DNA from 2 places in the Pseudoalteromonas sp. SR43-2 genome. Region 1 is predicted to be linked to the other one. Evidence: predicted binding sites of a transcription regulator. Region 1 holds the regulator's gene; the other holds the start of a gene.
The links. The regulator sigma-54, encoded in region 1, starts transcription at its own class of promoters, with help from an activator protein. The targets are predictions, from matches to a motif close to GTTGGCACGNNNNTNGNNT.
Positions count from the first base shown of each region.

Region 2: H5120_RS01140 (EF-hand domain-containing protein) is a predicted target of sigma-54. The motif match lies at 3,540-3,558, and genes of this name have one in related genera.

Region 1 is NZ_JACJED010000001.1:61,247-66,660, forward strand. Features, by position in the region: gene mgtE (magnesium transporter) at 1-278, opposite strand, end outside; gene H5120_RS00320 (HPr family phosphocarrier protein) at 411-683, opposite strand; gene rapZ (RNase adapter RapZ) at 726-1,571, opposite strand; gene ptsN (PTS IIA-like nitrogen regulatory protein PtsN) at 1,590-2,042, opposite strand; gene hpf (ribosome hibernation promoting factor) at 2,047-2,334, opposite strand; gene H5120_RS00340 (RNA polymerase factor sigma-54) at 2,361-3,860, opposite strand; gene lptB (LPS export ABC transporter ATP-binding protein) at 3,930-4,655, opposite strand; gene lptA (lipopolysaccharide transport periplasmic protein LptA) at 4,652-5,197, opposite strand; gene lptC (LPS export ABC transporter periplasmic protein LptC) at 5,187-5,414, opposite strand, start outside.
Region 2 is NZ_JACJED010000001.1:227,951-233,364, reverse strand. Features, by position in the region: gene H5120_RS01155 (sigma 54-interacting transcriptional regulator) at 1-1,256, opposite strand, end outside; gene H5120_RS01150 (hypothetical protein) at 1,259-1,804, opposite strand; gene H5120_RS01145 (HAMP domain-containing sensor histidine kinase) at 1,806-3,263, opposite strand; gene H5120_RS01140 (EF-hand domain-containing protein) at 3,594-3,827, shown strand; gene H5120_RS01135 (hypothetical protein) at 3,852-4,079, shown strand; gene H5120_RS01130 (calcium dependent protein) at 4,266-4,502, shown strand; gene H5120_RS01125 (EF-hand domain-containing protein) at 4,512-4,748, shown strand; partial or broken gene H5120_RS20165 (energy transducer TonB) at 4,805-5,041, opposite strand; gene H5120_RS20160 (hypothetical protein) at 5,054-5,257, opposite strand; gene H5120_RS01115 (energy transducer TonB) at 5,367-5,414, opposite strand, start outside.

The DNA of each region.
Region 1 (5,414 bases):
GTTGCGGCGGCAATGTGCTTAGGTTCCATTTGGGCAATAATGCCTAAACGAACATCTTCAGATAATTCTTCAAGAACATCACCCTGCACATCAGGATCGACCAATTGCCAAAGCAGTCGGCGAATTTTATGCGGTGATGATTCTAATAATAATGCGGTATCACAAGGAGCCGTTTTTGCGAGCATGCGCCTAACTTGAACAAATTGACCACTATTGAGTGACTTCGTCACCTGTTTTAGTTGCTGTAGTGGGTAATCTTGTTCAAAAGCTTCAGGCATTGGCGTCCTTTATAAATTGTTATATTACTTTATGGGGGGGAGGTGAGTTAACTGGCGTTACTAACCTATCTATTTTATATATCTGTTTTAATTGAAGCATTAGTAATGCGAATATTGTTTTTATAAAACAGGTTATTCTTGTTCATTAAAGCGTTGTGCTATTAATTCTCCAACAGCGTGTAAAGCTTGCTCAGAATCAGGGCCTTTACAAACAACTTTAACTTCTTTTCCTTGGCTACTTTCAAGTAACATTAGTGCAAGTACGCTATCGCCTGCTGCTTCTTTGTCATCTTGGAATAATGTGATTGTCGCATCAAATTGTACTGCTAATTGCGCAAGCACAGTAGCTGCTCTGGCGTGCAAGCCTAATTTGTTTTTTATTAAAAAGGTATCTTCACAATGCATAACTTACTCTACCTAAGCTGAACAGGTGATTATTCAGCTATATTATTTTTCTTGTTCGCGATGGCGAATTTTTACATTGGGATGTGTCATTGCAAAACTTTCACCGATAGTTTGCGCTAAATACACAGAACGATGTTGCCCGCCTGTACACCCAATAGCAATGGTTAAATAACTGCGGTTATTTCGTTCTAAATGCGGTAACCACGTTTGTACAAATGTTTGAATTTGCCATGTGAATTTTTGCACTATGCTGTGATTAGCTAAATAGTCTTTAACCGGTTGATCTAACCCATTTAAAGGCTTTAACTCTGGTTCCCAGTGTGGATTTGGTAAAAAGCGTGCATCAAATACGTAGTCTGCTTCTTTTGGTATACCGTGTTTAAAACCAAATGATTCAAATGTGACAATCAGTTGCTTATCTTTTTTACCTAAAATCTTTTCACGAATAGATTCAGCGAGTTGATGAACACTTAAATCAGTCGTATCTATCATAAAGTCGGCGCGAGTGGTTAATACATCAAGTAATTCTTTTTCTTTTTTGATGGCTAAATCAAGCGGCAACGAGTCTATTGATAGTGGGTGTAATCTGCGTGTTTCAGAAAAGCGTTTGATCAATGTCTGATCGTCGCTATCTAAATAAAATAACGTAGGGTTTGCAAAGCCTGGTAAGTATTCAAGAATATCGTTAAATTCATCTTGTTCTTTAGGGATGTTGCGCACATCTATGCTAACAGCAATTTTATCGTAGCTATCAGACACACTGCGAACTAATGAAGGTAGTAGGTTTACTGGAATATTATCAACGCAATAATAACCTAAATCTTCTACAACGCGCAAAGCAACCGACTTTCCAGAACCAGAACGGCCGCTTATGATAATTAACTCCATTTAACACCCTTTATAAAACTATGATTGATCGACAATAACTTGGTAAAGCTCAGTATCAGATTTTGCACTGCGTAACTGTTTACAAAAATCTTTGTTGTTTAGTTTATCAGCAATGGTTGCTAGAGTCTTTAAGTGCTGCTGGTTATCGCCATCTGGTACGATGAGTGCGACAAAAATATCAACAGGGCGATTATCGATTGCATCAAAGTTTATTGGAGTTTCGCTAACGAGCACTAAAGCCAAAGGCTCTTCTGCACCGCTCATTCTTCCATGAGGAATAGCAATGCCACGCCCTATACCTGTACTACCTAATTTCTCTCTGCTCATTAAAGCATTAAGAATATCTTGTTGCGGTAAATACGGAAGTTTGTCGTGAGCAAGTTCGCTAATGAACTCTAAAATTCTTTTTTTGCTATTAAAAAGGACCGCAGCTTTGCTGCAGTCCTGGCATATAAGTGAACTTAATTTCATCATATTAGTGTCGAGCAAGCTTCTCTTTGTGTTTGATTACTTGGCGATCGAGCTTGTCGATCAACGAGTCAATAGCGGCATACATATCTTGATGTTCTGTAGAGGCAAATAGCTCAGCACCGCTTACGTGTATTGTGGCTTCTGCTTTTTGATTTAACTTTTCTACATCGAGAATGACATGAACATTATTAATATGATCAGAGTGTCTTTCAAGCTTCGCAAATTTAGTATTAATATAGTCTCTTAGTGAATCGGTTAATTCTACGTGACGACCAGTTAAGTTTAGTTGCATAAGCATTACCCTCTTAGTTTAGCGTCTTAAATCAGACTTTTACGCTGATTTGACGGTGGAATAGCAAGAGATTCGCGGTATTTTGCGATTGTACGTCTCGCTACTTTAATTCCTTGCTCAGCCAATATATCCGCTATTTTGCTATCACTCAATGGTTTTGCTGAGTTTTCTGCTGCGATTAATTTTCGGATAAGCGCACGTATTGCTGTAGATGAACATTCACCACCGTTTTCAGTACTTACATGGCTTGAGAAAAAATATTTAAGCTCAAATATACCACGGGGTGTATGCATGTACTTTTGAGTAGTCACACGCGAAATTGTCGATTCGTGCATTTCTACCATTTCAGCGACATCATTTAAAACCATTGGTTTCATGGCTTCAGGGCCATGTTCAAAAAAGCCTTGTTGTTGCTTAACAATACAATTAGTAACTTTTAATAGCGTGTCGTTTCTACTTTCTAAGCTTTTAATAAACCATTTAGCTTCTTGTAAATGTGAGCGGATAAACTGGCTGTCGCCACTTGATTTTACAGTGCGAGACATTGCCGCGTATTGGCTATTAACACGAATTTTAGGCATGCTATCTGGGTTTAATTCGACAACCCAGCGGCCTTTAATTTTTTTAACTGACACATCAGGAATAACATACTCAGATTCTTCCCTTACAATAGTATCTGCAGGTTTTGGGTTGAGAGTATGTATTAGTGTCATCACTTCTTTAAGCTCTTCTTCTTTAAGCTTAGTTTTTTTCATTAATGTACGATAGTCGCGAGCTGCTAATAGATCAATATGCTCGGTTAAAATCATTTTCGTTTCATTAATGTAAGGTGTTTCTTTATCAAATTGATTAAGCTGAATACACAAACACTCTTGTAAACTACGTGCGGCAATACCCACAGGATCAAACAGTTGGATGCGTTTTAATACCGCTTCAATTTCATCAAGTTCGACTTCGTTATCATCTTCGTTTTCTTGATTAAAGCTTTCTAAAATCTCTTCGCAGCTTAATGTTAAAATACCTGAATCATCGACGGCCTCTACAATCGCAATAGCGATGGCTTCATCGGTAGGGCTAAATGGCGTTAGTTGTAATTGCCACATTAAATACTCATGGAGCGTTTCAGTAGAGGCGCCTTGGTATATTGATTCGTCTTCAGGCATTGGACCTGATGAGGCTGCAGGAGCGGCACTCATGTACTCATCCCAACTAACATCCATAGCCATGTCGTCACTTAGCGTGTCTTTTGCAAGTGCTTCACCAGTATCTTGTTCATATTCGCTCGGAGCATCATCAGCAGATGCGCTAACAGTTATGTCATCGGTATCAGCTTTTTGCTCGTTTTTACCAGCAGCGTCTTCAGAATAGTCTGCCTCTTCAACCTCTAATAGTGGATTACTGTCGAGAGCTTCTTGTATTTCTTGCTGGAGATCCAATGTACTGAGTTGCAACAAACGAATAGCTTGTTGCAGCTGTGGAGTCATTGTAAGTTGCTGGCCCATGCGCAGCTGTAGTGATTGCCTCATGTATCTCTAACAATCCTTTTATGTTGTTATAATTAATACTAGCAGATGCTTAAAGACATGGCGTAAATGTTACAGCCTAAATTGCTCGCCTAAATAAACATCGCGTACTGTTTTATCATTTAATACGTGTTCTGGAGTACCTGATGCAATCAGCTCCCCATGAGAAACAATGTAGGCTTTTTCGCAAACATCAAGGGTCTCTCTTACGTTATGGTCGGTAATTAATACTCCAATCCCACGATTTTTAAGATGTTCTATTATTTTCTTTATATCTAATACCGAAATAGGGTCAACACCGGCAAACGGTTCATCCAGTAATATAAATTTAGGATCTGCTGCCAGCGCTCGTGCTATTTCTACACGACGACGTTCTCCACCCGATAATGCCATACCTTGGCTATCACGAATGTGTTGTATGCTAAATTCATCTAATAAGTTATTGAGCGTATCTTCTCTGGCTTGTTTATTTAGTTCTTTGCGCGTTTCTAAAATGGCCATTAAGTTTTGATAAACAGTCAGCTTTCTAAAAATTGATGACTCTTGCGGTAAGTAGCCTATGCCTAATCTAGCACGACTATGCATAGGTAAAAGAGTAATATCGTTATCATCAATAGATATTTTACCTTTGTCGCTAGGAACAAGCCCTACGATCATATAAAAAGTCGTTGTTTTACCAGCACCGTTAGGGCCAAGTAAGCCAACTATACTGCCAGCTTGTACTTCGAGGCCGACGTTTTTTACAACTTCACGACCTTTATAGCTTTTTGCCAATAGTTCTGCTTTTAATGTGCTCATGGTTGACCTTTATCGCCTTTTTTACTTTTTTTAGTTTCGATCGGTACTAAAATTGTGTGAACGCGGTCAGTTGAGTTTTCATCTTTTTCGGCACTGATGAGCTGCTGCTCTATGTCGTAGGTAATGCTTTTAGCATTTATTTTTTGTCCGGCTTGCGATACTTGTGCATTACCAACAAGCGTTAAAAAACGCTTAGATACATCATAACGTACTTCGTCAGCACTGGCGCTCATAGTCGTGCCATCTGATTGCTTTTCTTCAAAGTGCGCAGGGCTACCTGTGGCAATTAATAATTGTTTATTATCACCAAGTTCATCGCGTTTGTGTACTTCGAGGCGATCGGCTGTAATGCGGCGATTACCGTGAATTATCTCAACGTTTTTCTCAAAAATCCCGACATTAGCTTTTAATTGACCTTCTTGCTTGTCGGCACTTATTGAAATTTGATTGGCAGCAGGTTGCGTGTTTTGCTCTGCAGCACTACTATTAAACGCTAGTATAAGTGTAGGAATTATAAGTGATTTTAATATTTTATTGGTCATAATATATGGTTCGCGTATGGTTAATTAGTTTTATCACTTCGGTTTTTAAGTCGGCCTCTAGGCCTTTACCAGTGATTTTTAAATTGGGTCCAGTGATAATGACGGGTTGCTCCGAACGCATTGTTAATAGCTTTATATCTACCTGAATATTATCAGCATTGATTTTGTCTATCATGGCGTTATCGGTTAAATTTTTGGCAACCACATTACCTTCTAA
Region 2 (5,414 bases), 170 kb from region 1:
TTACCACCTGCCATTTTTAAAGTGTTAATTACATAGTCGCGCTCAAACTCTTTTTTAGCGTCGTTTAGTGATAATGGTTCTACGTTTGTTTCGTTACTATTTAGCGCAGCTAACACTAAATGCTCTGAAATAACATCGCTTGGCGTTAATGCTACAACCTGCTCTACTACGTTTTGTAATTGGCGGATATTACCTGGCCAGTCGTAACGTACAAGCGCATGCATAGCATCGCTTGCAAAGTGTTTTTCAGTTTGGTTCATGCGCTTAGCAATGCTTGCACTAAAGTGCTGTGCTAATAAGCTTATATCTTCGCGGCGCTCACACAGTGGCGGTAATTTTAAATTAACTACGTTTAAGCGATAGTATAAATCTTCTCTAAATTGCTGGTTTAAAATAGCTTCAGGAAGATTTTTATGTGTTGCCGACACTATGCGTACATCAATTGCTATCTCTTCTTGAAAACCTACTGGGCGAATTGTTTTTTCTTGTAATACGCGCAGTAACTTAACCTGTAAGTTAAGCGGCATATCGCCAATTTCGTCCAAAAATAACGTGCCACCCTGTGCTTGTTGAAACAAACCTTGGTGATCTTTAATTGCACCCGTAAACGAGCCTTTTTTATGACCAAATAATTCAGACTCTAAAAGCTCCCCTGGTACAGCGCCGCAGTTAATTGCAACAAAAGGGCCACTGCTTACATGGCTATGCTGATGAATCGCCTGTGCGAGTAGCTCTTTACCAGTACCACTAGCCCCCGAAATAAGTACATTAACTTGCGTTGGCCCAAGTAGTTTTACTTGCTCTAACAAGTGCAGCATTGCACCACTGCGCGTAACTATATTACTTTTAGGTGCAGCTTCATCGGCGTTAACACCATGAATTTCTATCGCTTTAGCAAGGCTGTCAAATAGCTCATCTTTATCCACTGGTTTAGTTATAAATGCAAAAATGCCCTGCTTAGTTGCCTCTACGGCATCAGGAATTGAGCCGTGCGCTGTCATCATAATGACAGGTAATGCTGGGTAGCGGCTTTGCAGCTGACGATGCAGTGCCATACCATCCATTTCATCCATGCGTAAGTCGGTTATTACGGCGTCAAACACTTGGCTTTTAAGTATTTGTAGTGCAGTTAAGCCGCTTTCGCAGGTTGTTACTTCGTATCCTTTTGATTCAATACGAATAGCGAGCAGTTTTAATAAGCTAGCGTCGTCGTCTACGAGTAATACTTTTGCACCTTGTACTTTAGTTGCGGCCATCGTTACTGCTCCTTCGTTTCTTCTCGTAGTAAAAGTTGCTGCTCAATCGTTGCTAACGATGAGAGGGTTTCTTGCATTTTATTATTAAGTGCTTGCTGCTCTTTTTTAGCATTTATTTGCATAGTTACTTGCTGCTTTTGAAGCCATAAATATTGCTTTATGTCATCAGGCCAAAAGTAAGCAAGATCGAGCTTTAGCAACTGAGTCATTACCGTATTTGGATCATTATTTATGTTTAAGCACATAAATTTAAAAAAGCGTTTAAGCTCGTTTTCGCCTGTAAAAACATCTTTGCTAGGTACCAATTTAAACCCGCCACACTGATTAGCGTGCCATGCAATAACTTGCTCTGCAGGAGGATAGCTTGGTTCAATTTTTGGTCTAGGTTTTGGACTAGGGTTACTGTTTTTGTCGGTCGTTTTTTTTGTATCGACCACAGGTGCAGGTGTAATTGACACACGCTCTTCTTGCCCATTATTAATTTCACAACCTGATATAACCATGCTGCTACTGAGCACACATAAAATAGCGATTAAACGCAAGCGCATGTTAATTAACTCCTAGATTTTTTGTTATGGGAATTTTAATTGAAAACCGGCAACCATGTGGCTCGTTATGCTCAACACTAAGTGTACCTCTTAGCTGTTCAACAGACTCTTTTACAATAGTTAAACCCAGTCCACTGCCTTGCAGCGTAACATTTTTACTGTGTTTACCTTGATAAAATGCGCTGAAAATTTGAGTTTTTTCTTGCTCTTTAATACCGCACCCTTTATCAAGTACAACGATACAAAGCTGGTTTTGCTCAAGCGCTAAATTAATAGTAACGCTTTGCTTATCTTCTGAAAATTTTAAGCCATTTGAAATAAGCTGAATTAAAATCATCTCAATAAGCTCACTAGGTAAAGCAAGCGGTTTATTCGGTAAAGTATTTTGCCACTGCAGAGCTTGCTGACGCGCAGTTAAGCGATGCTCAAAATGGCTATTAATTTTATTAATAAGAAGACTAAACTCAACTTCGCTTAAGCTGTCTTTACTGGTGCGAATCGCATTATAACTCAGCAAACTGTCAATCATTGCGCGAAGGCGCACCATAGATTGGCTAATAAGCTCAAGCACCGCTTTTTGCTCAGCAGTAATTGGACCTACTATTTCATCAGTTAATAAATCAGTGCCTTCAACCATTGAAGCAAGCGGCGTTTTTAGCTCATGAGTTACATGGCGTAAAAAAGTATCTTTTTGCTGCTCAAGCATATGAAGCTGTTCTTGTACCCATTGGAGCTTTTCTCCTAGCTCAACAAGCTCAGCTGAACCTTTCACAGATATTTTTTGCTGCCAATGCCCCTGCCCAAGCTTATCAATAACCGTAGTTAACCCTTTTAGCCGCCCACTTATGCGCCATAAAAAACCTCCCCCAACAATTAAAGTCAGCGGAATTAGTGCCACCAGCCAGTTTATAAATGACGCTTGCAGGCTTGTAAGCTCATTTTGGTTATTGGTAATTTGCGCTTCGTTTTTATCACGTAACCATAAAGTAAGCTCAGCAATTAAATCGCTCACTGGCACAAATAGCTCAGCTTGTTGTTGTTTTTGCTCAACGAGTTTTACATGCGCGGTTTGTAAGGTGGTATATAAGCGTTGCCATTGGTTGATATACTCTTTATTCGGGTTTACAAATTTGAGTTCATCAATGCTTTGTAGGGATGATTGCCATTTATCGACAATGAGCTTATCAAGCGATTCACTTTTTAATACCCAGTTTTGCCTAGTAGCGCGTTCAAGGCTGTTGAGTTCTTGCTTTAAAGTGTTAAACGATTTGGTAACTTGGTAGTTACTACTCACAATACTTTGAGTAACCGCTAATTGCTTATTAAGCGCATTTAAAAATACGATCACCACTATAGAAAGCGGAAGTAGCGAAAGCAGCATACTCATTGCAAATTGCCCAATTAAATTAGGCCGCCAGTTAAGCATTGCTTGGTATTTTTTAGCTATGGTTGCTGGCATTTCGTTTAGTCCTTTTAAGTTAAGCGCTCTATTATTAAGTGCTTACCTTATACACTAGCTGAACCAGCAATTATATTTAATACGATTAACAGCCAGCACTATAAAACAATGTGTCGCCAAATAGAGACAACGTAACTCGTTGATTTTAATAAATTCCCTTTCAACCTCACTAAATAGTGTTGCAAAAGGCGCACAAAAATTACAATAAACCCAGTAAAAACTTCTCACTGGCTTAAAGCAAAAACAATAACCAATTGAAAAATAACAACAATTATTATTGGCACCATTTTTGTAATAGGAGTAATAACTTTAATCAATAAGGAAATAATTATGAACAAACGCATTTTAGTAATTTCATCATTACTGGCTTTAGGCTTTTTAGGCGCTAATGCACACGCAATGGACGTTCACGCGACTTTTAACGAACTTGATAAAGACAGTAACGGCACATTGAGTGAAGCCGAAGCAGGTGAAGATGCTGTGCTACACGAGAATTTTTCTCAAATTGATACTAATCAAGATGGGCAATTGTCGCTAGATGAATTCAAAAAATTTATTCAATAAACTCATTTAATAAGGAACGTGATTATGAAACAACTTATAGCCGCTTTTTCATTAATGTTTTTAGCAATTAGTGCCACCGTAATTGCATCGCCAACAAATGTGCGCTTTGCCCACTTAGATAAAGACATGGACGGACAAATATCAATTGCAGAAGCAAAGGAAGACAAGGAAGTAATGAGACAGTTTGCCGACTTAGATGAAGACGGTGATGAAAAAGTCTCAAAAAAAGAATTTGAAAGCTTTAAACCTTAATGAGTAATTACTGATTAAGCTTTACTTAAGCTTGTTATAGGTAAACTGGAATTAAAAGCATTTGCCATAATCCCTGAGGGAGTGTGTAAAAGGATTTAATGTTGGGAGTTAAATTACGGCAAGTGCTTTTTCCTTTTCACTTTATTTTAGCCACAAACTTTAAATACATCTTTTGGAAGGAACACCATGAAGATACTTCCCCTTATTATAAGCATCTTAATGCTATTAAGCTTTGATGCCGCTGCACTTGATGTAAAGCAACGCTTTGATCACCTCGATAGCGACAAAAGTGGCTATTTAACGCATGACGAACTTGATCCCCAACCACAACTATTAAACACATTCGTAAAATGGGACAAAAACCAAGATAACCAAATTTCGTTAATCGAATTTAAAAATTACCTTACCAATAACCTCTACTGAGTATTTTTCATGAAAAAAACAAGCTATATAGCGCTTTTTGCGTTTAGTATTTTTAGCACATTAGGCTTTGCTGCAAGCAACAATGTTGCAGAGCAATTTGAAAAACTTGATAGAAACCAGGATGGTTTTTTAACACGTTCAGAAACCGCTGTAGACCCCGCTTTGTGGTCTCGATTTTCAAGCTATGATCAAGACAAAGACGGCAAGCTAACGCTAAGTGAATACAGTTTATATGCAAGTATGTAATCTTATAGCTAGGTACACAAACACCTAGCTTATTATATTTATACTATTAATTACGTTTAGACTTTATTTTTACAACAATGCGCTAAGTACTCTGCATCAGTAGGTTTTGGGCTCACCATAAAATCCATTTTGAGATAAGTTAGAATCGGTTGCTTACTCGTATTTTCAACTGTCGGTTTCCAGCTCCATAAACCCACAGCAGCTGCCGCATCAATATCAAACACGCCCTCAGGGTAAGACGAGACAACCTTATACCCTTGGGCTTCACCTTGTGAATTAATTAACATAGCAAACTCAACACAGCCTTAAATACTTTTCTTTGCAGCTTCTATCTGATATCGCGGCTCAACTCTTTTAGCAACATCCCAGTATTCACCTACCTTACTTCGCAGTTCAGGACTTGATAAATCAATAAAACTCGGCATTTCATCGTTTATTTGTTTATCAGACATTGAGCTACAGACTGTCAGCATCATGCTCAAGGGGAGTAATAAATAGAGAGCTTTCATAGCATTTCCTTATCAATTCGTTATAAATAATTTTTTAAGTAGTTGCATCAATTACCTGTTATGCAAACGCACCACCAAAGTGAGGTATATAAATACTCCACTTAAAATCTTATGACTTTCTTCTTTCTCCCGTTATTTGAAATGCTTCGCCAGCCGG